DNA from 4 places in the Paenibacillus tritici genome. Region 3 is predicted to be linked to each of the others. Evidence: a T-box and tRNA genes for the amino acid it is inferred to sense, from the RefSeq annotation. Region 3 holds a T-box; the other regions hold tRNA genes.
What was found. A T-box is a leader RNA that pairs with one kind of tRNA and senses whether it is charged. The one in region 3 lies ahead of KDC22_RS26275 (valine--tRNA ligase), so its partner is inferred to be a tRNA-Val.
Positions count from the first base shown of each region.

Region 1 (2,177 bases), 2.6 Mb from region 3:
ACAGCAAATATTTAAGCGGGTGATGGGAATCGAACCCACGCTATCAGCTTGGAAGGCTGAAGTTCTACCATTGAACTACACCCGCAAAGGTGAAATATCGGGATGACACGATTTGAACATGCGACCCCCTGGTCCCAAACCAGGTGCTCTACCAAGCTGAGCTACATCCCGTTAATACAAGTGAAGCGATGATTCAATGAAGTAATAATGGCGCGCCCTGAGAGATACGGATGCTGCGCATCCGATTGCGAAGTTGTGCTATCGAAGACAATGCTCCAACGAACTCGTTCGAATCTTGAGGACACTTTGATAATTCAATGAAGTAATAGTGGCGCGCCCTGAGAGATTCGAACTCCCGGCCTTTTGATTCGTAGTCAAACGCTCTATCCAGCTGAGCTAAGGGCGCAAAATCTATATGGAGCGGACGACGGGAATCGAACCCGCGACCCTCGCCTTGGCAAGGCGATGCTCTACCGCTGAGCCACGTCCGCAAAAACATGGTGCGCGTGAAGGGACTTGAACCCCCACGTCGTGAAACGCCAGATCCTAAGTCTGGTGCGTCTGCCATTCCGCCACACGCGCACACGTTACAAGAAAATGGTGAGCCATGAAGGACTCGAACCTTCGACACCCTGATTAAAAGTCAGGTGCTCTACCAACTGAGCTAATGGCTCTCATGAGAAAAACAATCAAAAATAGATGGCTGGGGATATAGGAATCGAACCTATGAATGACGGAGTCAAAGTCCGTTGCCTTACCGCTTGGCTAATCCCCAATATTATAATTAGCAGAACACTACGGAATCGGGTGGATACTCTATACTTCGAGATATAGGATGCTCAAACCCTGACATCTTAATACCATAAAAATGGCGGAACCGACGGGATTCGAACCCGCGATCTCCTGCGTGACAGGCAGGCATGTTAGGCCAACTACACCACGGTTCCATGTTTGGCACTTTGGGGTCCCCGGAAAGTACTCGGAATATGCTACAGAGCATCTCTTCACTTTGTGGGGATAAATTGCGGGGGCAGGATTTGAACCTGCGGCCTTCGGGTTATGAGCCCGACGAGCTACCGGGCTGCTCCACCCCGCGTCATTGGTAAAGATCTATTCAGTTAATCATAGATGGTGGAGGCTGAGGGGTTCGAACCCCCGACCCTCTGCTTGTAAGGCAGATGCTCTCCCAGCTGAGCTAAGCCTCCATGTATGACTCGTATGGGATACTCTCCACTCCGTTACGAGATTGCGAAGTATTCCTAACGATGCCTATGCTTCAACGAACCCAGGGAATTCTCATCCCATTCATCGAAGAAGAAATTGGTGACTCGTATGGGATTCGAACCCATGTTACCTCCGTGAAAGGGAGGTGTCTTAACCCCTTGACCAACGAGCCATGTTATGTGAAAAGTATTGCTTGTACAAAAGTAATGCTACGGAGAGAGAGGGATTCGAACCCTCGAGACGCTTGTGGCGCCTACACGATTTCCAATCGTGCTCCTTCGGCCAAACTCGGACACCTCTCCATGGTGGCTCCCCGAACAGGACTCGAACCTGTGACAACTCGATTAACAGTCGAGTGCTCTACCAACTGAGCTATCAGGGAATATGTAACCAATAAGGGCAAAAAAAATACCACAGTGTGTGTGGATGGTCCGCTTGGCGGCGTCCTACTCTCCCAGGACCCTTCGGTCCAAGTACCATCGGCGCTGGAGGGCTTAACGGTCGTGTTCGGGATGGGTACGCGTGGAACCCCTCCGCTATCGCCACCAAACGGGCATTTACAGCGTAAATGCTTCAGGATTTGATTCCTGAAAACTGAATCCGAAACGAATTTGTGTATTAGTGTATTTGGATAAGCCCTCGACCGATTAGTATTGGTCAGCTCCATGCATTGCTGCACTTCCACCTCCAACCTATCTACCTCGTCGTCTTCAAGGGGTCTTACATACTGGGAAATCTCATCTTGAGGGGGGCTTCACGCTTAGATGCTTTCAGCGCTTATCCCGTCCGTACGTAGCTACTCAGCCATGCTCCTGGCGGAACAACTGATGCACCAGCGGTACGTCCATCCCGGTCCTCTCGTACTAAGGACAGCTCCTCTCAAATTTCCTGCGCCCACGACAGATAGGGACCGAACTGTCTCACGACGTTCTGAACCCAGCTCGCGTACCGCT
Region 1 is NZ_CP073365.1:983,169-985,345, reverse strand. It holds tRNA gene KDC22_RS04220 (tRNA-Gly) at 15-85, opposite strand; tRNA gene KDC22_RS04215 (tRNA-Pro) at 98-171, opposite strand; tRNA gene KDC22_RS04210 (tRNA-Arg) at 330-406, opposite strand; tRNA gene KDC22_RS04205 (tRNA-Gly) at 417-491, opposite strand; tRNA gene KDC22_RS04200 (tRNA-Leu) at 499-582, opposite strand; tRNA gene KDC22_RS04195 (tRNA-Lys) at 599-674, opposite strand; tRNA gene KDC22_RS04190 (tRNA-Gln) at 701-775, opposite strand; tRNA gene KDC22_RS04185 (tRNA-Asp) at 870-947, opposite strand; tRNA gene KDC22_RS04180 (tRNA-Met) at 1,023-1,096, opposite strand; tRNA gene KDC22_RS04175 (tRNA-Val) at 1,130-1,205, opposite strand; tRNA gene KDC22_RS04170 (tRNA-Glu) at 1,322-1,396, opposite strand; tRNA gene KDC22_RS04165 (tRNA-Ser) at 1,437-1,526, opposite strand; tRNA gene KDC22_RS04160 (tRNA-Asn) at 1,531-1,606, opposite strand; rRNA gene rrf (5S ribosomal RNA) at 1,658-1,774, opposite strand; rRNA gene KDC22_RS04150 (23S ribosomal RNA) at 1,852-2,177, opposite strand, start outside.
Region 1: it has a tRNA-Val gene. The T-box ahead of KDC22_RS26275 (valine--tRNA ligase) is inferred to sense a tRNA for this amino acid. The anticodon was not compared.

Region 2 (2,177 bases), 750 kb from region 3:
GGGCTTATACTACCGTAAGTTAAGAAGAAGGTTCATTGTCATTCATAATCAGCTGCCTCTGGAGTGGCAACGTTTTGTGTGTGCGCATGAGCTGGCCCATGACCGCCTGCATAAAGGGGTCAACCGCTTCTTTATTGAGGAGAATTCCTATTTCTCCCCAGGTAAGCTGGAACGGCAGGCTAACCTATTCGCGGTGAAGCTGCTATCATTCGGCACCTCGATTGAGCAGGATGAATCTTTACAGAGCTATTATGCAAGGATTGGCATCCCGGCCGAGGTTGTCTTTTTTTTAGACGATTAAAGGAACATACGTTCCTTTAATCGCGCAACAAAAAACTCTTACCGCAGTAAGAGTTGATTGCCAGCCAATAGCTGTTCGATCGGGATGACACGATTTGAACATGCGACCCCCTGGTCCCAAACCAGGTGCTCTACCAAGCTGAGCTACATCCCGAAACTATGAAATTTAATATGGAGCGGGTGATGGGAATCGAACCCACGCTATCAGCTTGGAAGGCTGAAGTTCTACCATTGAACTACACCCGCAAAGGTGAAATATCGGGATGACACGATTTGAACATGCGACCCCCTGGTCCCAAACCAGGTGCTCTACCAAGCTGAGCTACATCCCGTTAATACAAGTGAAGCGATGATTCAATGAAGTATAAATGGCGCGCCCTGAGAGATACGGATGCTATGCATCCGATTGCGAAGTTGTGCTATCGAAGCTTATGCTCCAACGAACTCGTTCGAATCTGAAGGACACTTTGTTGAATCAATGAAGTAATAATGGCGCGCCCTGAGAGATTCGAACTCCCGGCCTTTTGATTCGTAGTCAAACGCTCTATCCAGCTGAGCTAAGGGCGCATACATAATGGAGCGGACGACGGGAATCGAACCCGCGACCCTCGCCTTGGCAAGGCGATGCTCTACCGCTGAGCCACGTCCGCAATAAGTGGTGCGCGTGAAGGGACTTGAACCCCCACGTCTTACGACGCCAGATCCTAAGTCTGGTGCGTCTGCCATTCCGCCACACGCGCATAAATCAATTACAAGTGAGCCATGAAGGACTCGAACCTTCGACACCCTGATTAAAAGTCAGGTGCTCTACCAACTGAGCTAATGGCTCGTATTTGGCAGGGGATATAGGATTCGAACCTATGATGACGGAGTCAGAGTCCGTTGCCTTACCACTTGGCGAATCCCCTATAATAGATACCTATATAATGCCCACAATCTTCCTCAAATATCAAGAACATTATGGTGGAGGCTGAGGGGTTCGAACCCCCGACCCTCTGCTTGTAAGGCAGATGCTCTCCCAGCTGAGCTAAGCCTCCATATGTATGGTGACCATTAAGGGTGAAACTCAGGGAATTCTCATCCCAATAAAAATGGTGACCCGTATGGGATTCGAACCCATGTTACCTCCGTGAAAGGGAGGTGTCTTAACCCCTTGACCAACGGGCCTTAGTAAATTTGTGGAGCTCTCAACCGGATTCGAACCGGTGACCTCTTCCTTACCATGGAAGCACTCTACCTGCTGAGCTATGAGAGCATGGCTCCCCGAACAGGACTCGAACCTGTGACAACTCGATTAACAGTCGAGTGCTCTACCAACTGAGCTATCAGGGAATATTGTCCGCTTGGCAACGTCCTACTCTCCCAGGACCCTTCGGTCCAAGTACCATCGGCGCTGGAGGGCTTAACGGTCGTGTTCGGGATGGGTACGCGTGGAACCCCTCCGCTATCGCCACCAAACGGGCATTTACAGCGTAAATGCTTCAGGATTTGATTCCTGAAAACTGAATCCGAAACGAATTTGTGTGTTAGTGTATTTGGATAAGCCCTCGACCGATTAGTATTGGTCAGCTCCATGCATTGCTGCACTTCCACCTCCAACCTATCTACCTCGTCGTCTTCAAGGGGTCTTACTAATTGGGAAATCTCATCTTGAGGGGGGCTTCACGCTTAGATGCTTTCAGCGCTTATCCCGTCCGTACGTAGCTACTCAGCCATGCTCCTGGCGGAACAACTGATGCACCAGCGGTACGTCCATCCCGGTCCTCTCGTACTAAGGACAGCTCCTCTCAAATTTCCTGCGCCCACGACAGATAGGGACCGAACTGTCTCACGACGTTCTGAACCCAGCTCGCGTACCGCTTTAATGGGCGAACAGC
Region 2 is NZ_CP073365.1:6,871,343-6,873,519, forward strand. It holds gene KDC22_RS29455 (ImmA/IrrE family metallo-endopeptidase) at 1-301, shown strand, start outside; tRNA gene KDC22_RS29460 (tRNA-Pro) at 381-454, opposite strand; tRNA gene KDC22_RS29465 (tRNA-Gly) at 473-546, opposite strand; tRNA gene KDC22_RS29470 (tRNA-Pro) at 559-632, opposite strand; tRNA gene KDC22_RS29475 (tRNA-Arg) at 791-867, opposite strand; tRNA gene KDC22_RS29480 (tRNA-Gly) at 876-950, opposite strand; tRNA gene KDC22_RS29485 (tRNA-Leu) at 957-1,040, opposite strand; tRNA gene KDC22_RS29490 (tRNA-Lys) at 1,057-1,129, opposite strand; tRNA gene KDC22_RS29495 (tRNA-Gln) at 1,135-1,208, opposite strand; tRNA gene KDC22_RS29500 (tRNA-Val) at 1,262-1,337, opposite strand; tRNA gene KDC22_RS29505 (tRNA-Glu) at 1,393-1,467, opposite strand; tRNA gene KDC22_RS29510 (tRNA-Thr) at 1,480-1,555, opposite strand; tRNA gene KDC22_RS29515 (tRNA-Asn) at 1,557-1,632, opposite strand; rRNA gene rrf (5S ribosomal RNA) at 1,642-1,758, opposite strand; rRNA gene KDC22_RS29525 (23S ribosomal RNA) at 1,836-2,177, opposite strand, start outside.
Region 2: it has a tRNA-Val gene. The T-box ahead of KDC22_RS26275 (valine--tRNA ligase) is inferred to sense a tRNA for this amino acid. The anticodon was not compared.

Region 3 (2,177 bases):
CGGCAAGCCGTCTGCGACATTCAGCTATTTGACGAAGCAGGGTCTGGAGCCGCTTGGCAACACTTACAAGGAGTATTTCGTGCAAAAAGGAGCTACGTCCAAATCGGAAGAAGTCTCCGCGTCCGCCTTCTCGATTATCGACGCCGGAAGCACATTTGCCGTTACGCTGGATGGTGCGCCGGGAACGGGCAGCAGCCAAGGCTACAATGTGGTTCACGTGATCTGGAGCGGGGAGTAGGCGATAGTCCGGCGGCTCCAAATCGTTCATTAGCGCAAGGAATGCTGTTAATGGCCTTCCTTTAGGGCGGTTTTTTGAAATGGGCGGTATAAGTCCAGCCGTTTGTGTATATGCTGGTTGACTAGGAATAATACTGAATGTATTATTGAACTAAGTAATAACTAGCATAAAGACTGGGAACGGGAAGAGTAGGCGGTCAGCCCTTCAGAGAGCGGAATTATAATTGGTGTGAATTTCCGCAGGATGCAGCCCCCGAAGTCGCCCCGGAGTTGCCCTTCTGAGCTTGTCTTCATGATGAAGACCGGTTAGGATGTGGCCGGACGCAGCCGTTATCTGCATAAGTGTCGCGCTAAGCTTTAAGGACCTGTAAGGGGACTTCAGGCAGGGTTTTATTTTTTATTGGCGCGAAACAAAGGTGGTACCGCGAAAGAATGGCCTTTCGTCCTTTGAGACGAAGGGCCTTTTTGTATTCAAATTTAAGCATGTACAGGTCTCACCCGTTAGTTCATCAACTCTAAATGGAGGGTTCACCATGGCTGATAACAACAATGCAGCAGCAGAACTGCCGAACCAGCAGAACGCCGCCGCGAATCACAAGCAGAGCGATATGCCGACTACATATGATCCGGGAGCGGCAGAGAAGAAATGGTATGCCTATTGGATGGAGAAGGGCTTCTTCGAAGCCGGCAAGCGGCCGGATGCAGAGCCTTACAGCATAGTGATTCCGCCGCCGAATGTAACAGGAATGCTTCATATCGGACACGCGCTGGATTTCACCCTTCAGGATGTACTGATCCGTACCAAACGGATGCAGGGATATGATACCCTGTGGCTGCCCGGAACGGACCATGCAGGGATCGCCACGCAGACCAAGGTTGAGCAGAAGCTGCGCCAGCAGGGAATCTCCCGCCATGATCTCGGACGCGAGAAGTTCCTGGAGCAGGTATGGGCCTGGAAGGATCAGTATGCCGAGACGATCCATGAGCAATGGGCCAAGATGGGCCTGTCCCTGGATTATTCCCGCGAACGGTTTACCTTTGACGAAGGCATGAAGAAGGCGGTCAGCAAGGTATTCGTAGAGCTGTATCAGAAGGGCCTGATCTATCGCGGCAAGCGGATTATTAACTGGGACCCGGCCGCCCGTACGGCTCTGTCGGACATCGAGGTTGAATATAAAGAAGTGAACGGACATCTGTACCATTTGCGTTATCCGCTTAAGGACGGCAGCGGCCACATCACGGTAGCTACCACCCGCCCCGAGACGATGCTGGGCGATACAGCGGTAGCGGTTCACCCTTCGGATGAGCGTTATAAGGATCTGATCGGCAAGACCCTGATCCTGCCCATAATCGGCCGGGAGATTCCGGTGATTGCAGATGAATATGTAGATAAGGACTTCGGCAGCGGTGCGGTTAAGATTACCCCGGCCCATGATCCGAACGACTTTGAGATGGGAGTCCGCCATAACCTTCCGCAGATCAATGTGATGGATGAAGGCGGAATAATGAATGAGGAGGCTGGTTCTTACCAGGGCATGGACCGCAGCGACTGCCGTAAGGCCATCGTAGCCGACCTCAAAGAGCAGGGCGTGCTGATCTCCATTGAGGATCACGTACATCAGGTAGGACACAGTGAGCGTTCCGGCGCTGTAGTAGAGCCTTATCTGTCTACCCAGTGGTTCGTCAAAATGCAGCCGCTCGCCGAAGCAGCGATCGCCGCACAGAAGGATGGAGACGGTGTTACCTTCGTGCCGGACCGCTTCGAGAAGACGTATCTGAACTGGGTTGAGAATGTCCGCGACTGGTGTATTTCCCGCCAGTTGTGGTGGGGCCACCGTATCCCGGCCTGGTACTCCGAATCTACCGGGGAGATCGTAGTTGCCCATGATAGAGAGGAAGCACGCAGAATCAGCGGGCTGTCTGATCTGAAGCAGGATGAG
Region 3 is NZ_CP073365.1:6,124,659-6,126,835, reverse strand. It holds gene KDC22_RS26280 (stalk domain-containing protein) at 1-238, shown strand, start outside; T-box leader at 405-688, shown strand; gene KDC22_RS26275 (valine--tRNA ligase) at 846-2,177, shown strand, end outside.

Region 4 (2,177 bases), 490 kb from region 3:
GACCGATGGGTCTCGAACCCACGAATGCCGGAACCACAATCCGGTGCGTTAACCCCTTCGCCACGGTCGCCATATTAAACTTTTATAGAAAATTACTTGGCAGGGGCAGCAGGAATTGAACCCACACCAACGGTTTTGGAGACCGTTGTTCTACCTTTAAACTATGCCCCTAAAAATGGTGGAGGCTGATGGATTCGAACCACCGAACACGTACGTGAGCAGATTTACAGTCTGATGCGTTTGGCCACTTCGCTAAGCCTCCACGGGATGGTGCCGGCGAGAGGACTTGAACCCCCAACCTACTGATTACAAGTCAGTTGCTCTACCAATTGAGCTACACCGGCATATTAAGTTGTGTATGGTGGCGCGGGAGGGAATCGAACCCCCGACACAAGGATTTTCAGTCCTTTGCTCTACCGACTGAGCTACCGAGCCATATAAGTTATTTCATAAAGATAAAGATGGCGGAACCGACGGGATACTCTTCACTTCGTTACGAGATTGCGAAGTATTCCTTACGAAGCCTATGCTTCAACGAACCCAGGGAATTCTCATCCCTTAAGCCATTAAAATGGCGGAACCGACGGGATTCGAACCCGCGATCTCCTGCGTGACAGGCAGGCATGTTAGGCCAACTACACCACGGTTCCAAAACAATTGCGGGGGCAGGATTTGAACCTGCGGCCTTCGGGTTATGAGCCCGACGAGCTACCGGGCTGCTCCACCCCGCGTCATTGGTAAAAATCTATTCAGTTAAATCATAGATGGTGGAGGCTGAGGGGTTCGAACCCCCGACCCTCTGCTTGTAAGGCAGATGCTCTCCCAGCTGAGCTAAGCCTCCATGTATCAGTTCCAAAAAAATGGTGACTCGTATGGGATTCGAACCCATGTTACCTCCGTGAAAGGGAGGTGTCTTAACCCCTTGACCAACGAGCCATGCTGTGTAAAAAGTATTGCTACGGAGAGAGAGGGATTCGAACCCTCGAGACGCTTGTGGCGCCTACACGATTTCCAATCGTGCTCCTTCGGCCAAACTCGGACACCTCTCCATATGGCTCCCCGAACAGGACTCGAACCTGTGACAACTCGATTAACAGTCGAGTGCTCTACCAACTGAGCTATCAGGGAATATACATATCAGGCTTGATCGCCTGAAAACTGAATCCGAAACGAATTTGTGTATTAGTGTATTTGGATAAGCCCTCGACCGATTAGTATTGGTCAGCTCCATGCATTGCTGCACTTCCACCTCCAACCTATCTACCTCGTCGTCTTCAAGGGGTCTTACATACTGGGAAATCTCATCTTGAGGGGGGCTTCACGCTTAGATGCTTTCAGCGCTTATCCCGTCCGTACGTAGCTACTCAGCCATGCTCCTGGCGGAACAACTGATGCACCAGCGGTACGTCCATCCCGGTCCTCTCGTACTAAGGACAGCTCCTCTCAAATTTCCTGCGCCCACGACAGATAGGGACCGAACTGTCTCACGACGTTCTGAACCCAGCTCGCGTACCGCTTTAATGGGCGAACAGCCCAACCCTTGGGACCTACTTCAGCCCCAGGATGCGATGAGCCGACATCGAGGTGCCAAACCTCCCCGTCGATGTGGACTCTTGGGGGAGATAAGCCTGTTATCCCCAGGGTAGCTTTTATCCGTTGAGCGATGGCCCTTCCATGCGGTACCACCGGATCACTAAGTCCGACTTTCGTCCCTGCTCGACTTGTAGGTCTCGCAGTCAAGCTCCCTTATGCCTTTGCACTCTGCGAATGATTTCCAACCATTCTGAGGGAACCTTTGAACGCCTCCGTTACTCTTTAGGAGGCGACCGCCCCAGTCAAACTGCCCGCCTGACACGGTCCCCGTACCCGATAAGGGCACTAGGTTAGAACCTAGATACGATCAGGGTGGTATCCCAACGGCGCCTCCGCAGAAGCTTGCGCTCCTGCCTCAACGGCTCCCACCTATCCTGTACAGATCGTACCCAAATTCAATATCAAGCTGCAGTAAAGCTCCATGGGGTCTTTCCGTCTTGTCGCGGGTAACCTGCATCTTCACAGGTATTAAAATTTCACCGGATCTCTCGTTGAGACAGCGCCCAAGTCGTTACGCCATTCGTGCGGGTCAGAATTTACCTGACAAGGAATTTCGCTACCTTAGGACCGTTATAGTTACGGCC
Region 4 is NZ_CP073365.1:6,612,452-6,614,628, forward strand. It holds tRNA gene KDC22_RS28365 (tRNA-His) at 1-70, opposite strand, end outside; tRNA gene KDC22_RS28370 (tRNA-Trp) at 98-171, opposite strand; tRNA gene KDC22_RS28375 (tRNA-Tyr) at 177-262, opposite strand; tRNA gene KDC22_RS28380 (tRNA-Thr) at 269-344, opposite strand; tRNA gene KDC22_RS28385 (tRNA-Phe) at 360-435, opposite strand; tRNA gene KDC22_RS28390 (tRNA-Asp) at 573-650, opposite strand; tRNA gene KDC22_RS28395 (tRNA-Met) at 658-731, opposite strand; tRNA gene KDC22_RS28400 (tRNA-Val) at 766-841, opposite strand; tRNA gene KDC22_RS28405 (tRNA-Glu) at 862-936, opposite strand; tRNA gene KDC22_RS28410 (tRNA-Ser) at 960-1,049, opposite strand; tRNA gene KDC22_RS28415 (tRNA-Asn) at 1,053-1,128, opposite strand; rRNA gene KDC22_RS28420 (23S ribosomal RNA) at 1,192-2,177, opposite strand, start outside.
Region 4: it has a tRNA-Val gene. The T-box ahead of KDC22_RS26275 (valine--tRNA ligase) is inferred to sense a tRNA for this amino acid. The anticodon was not compared.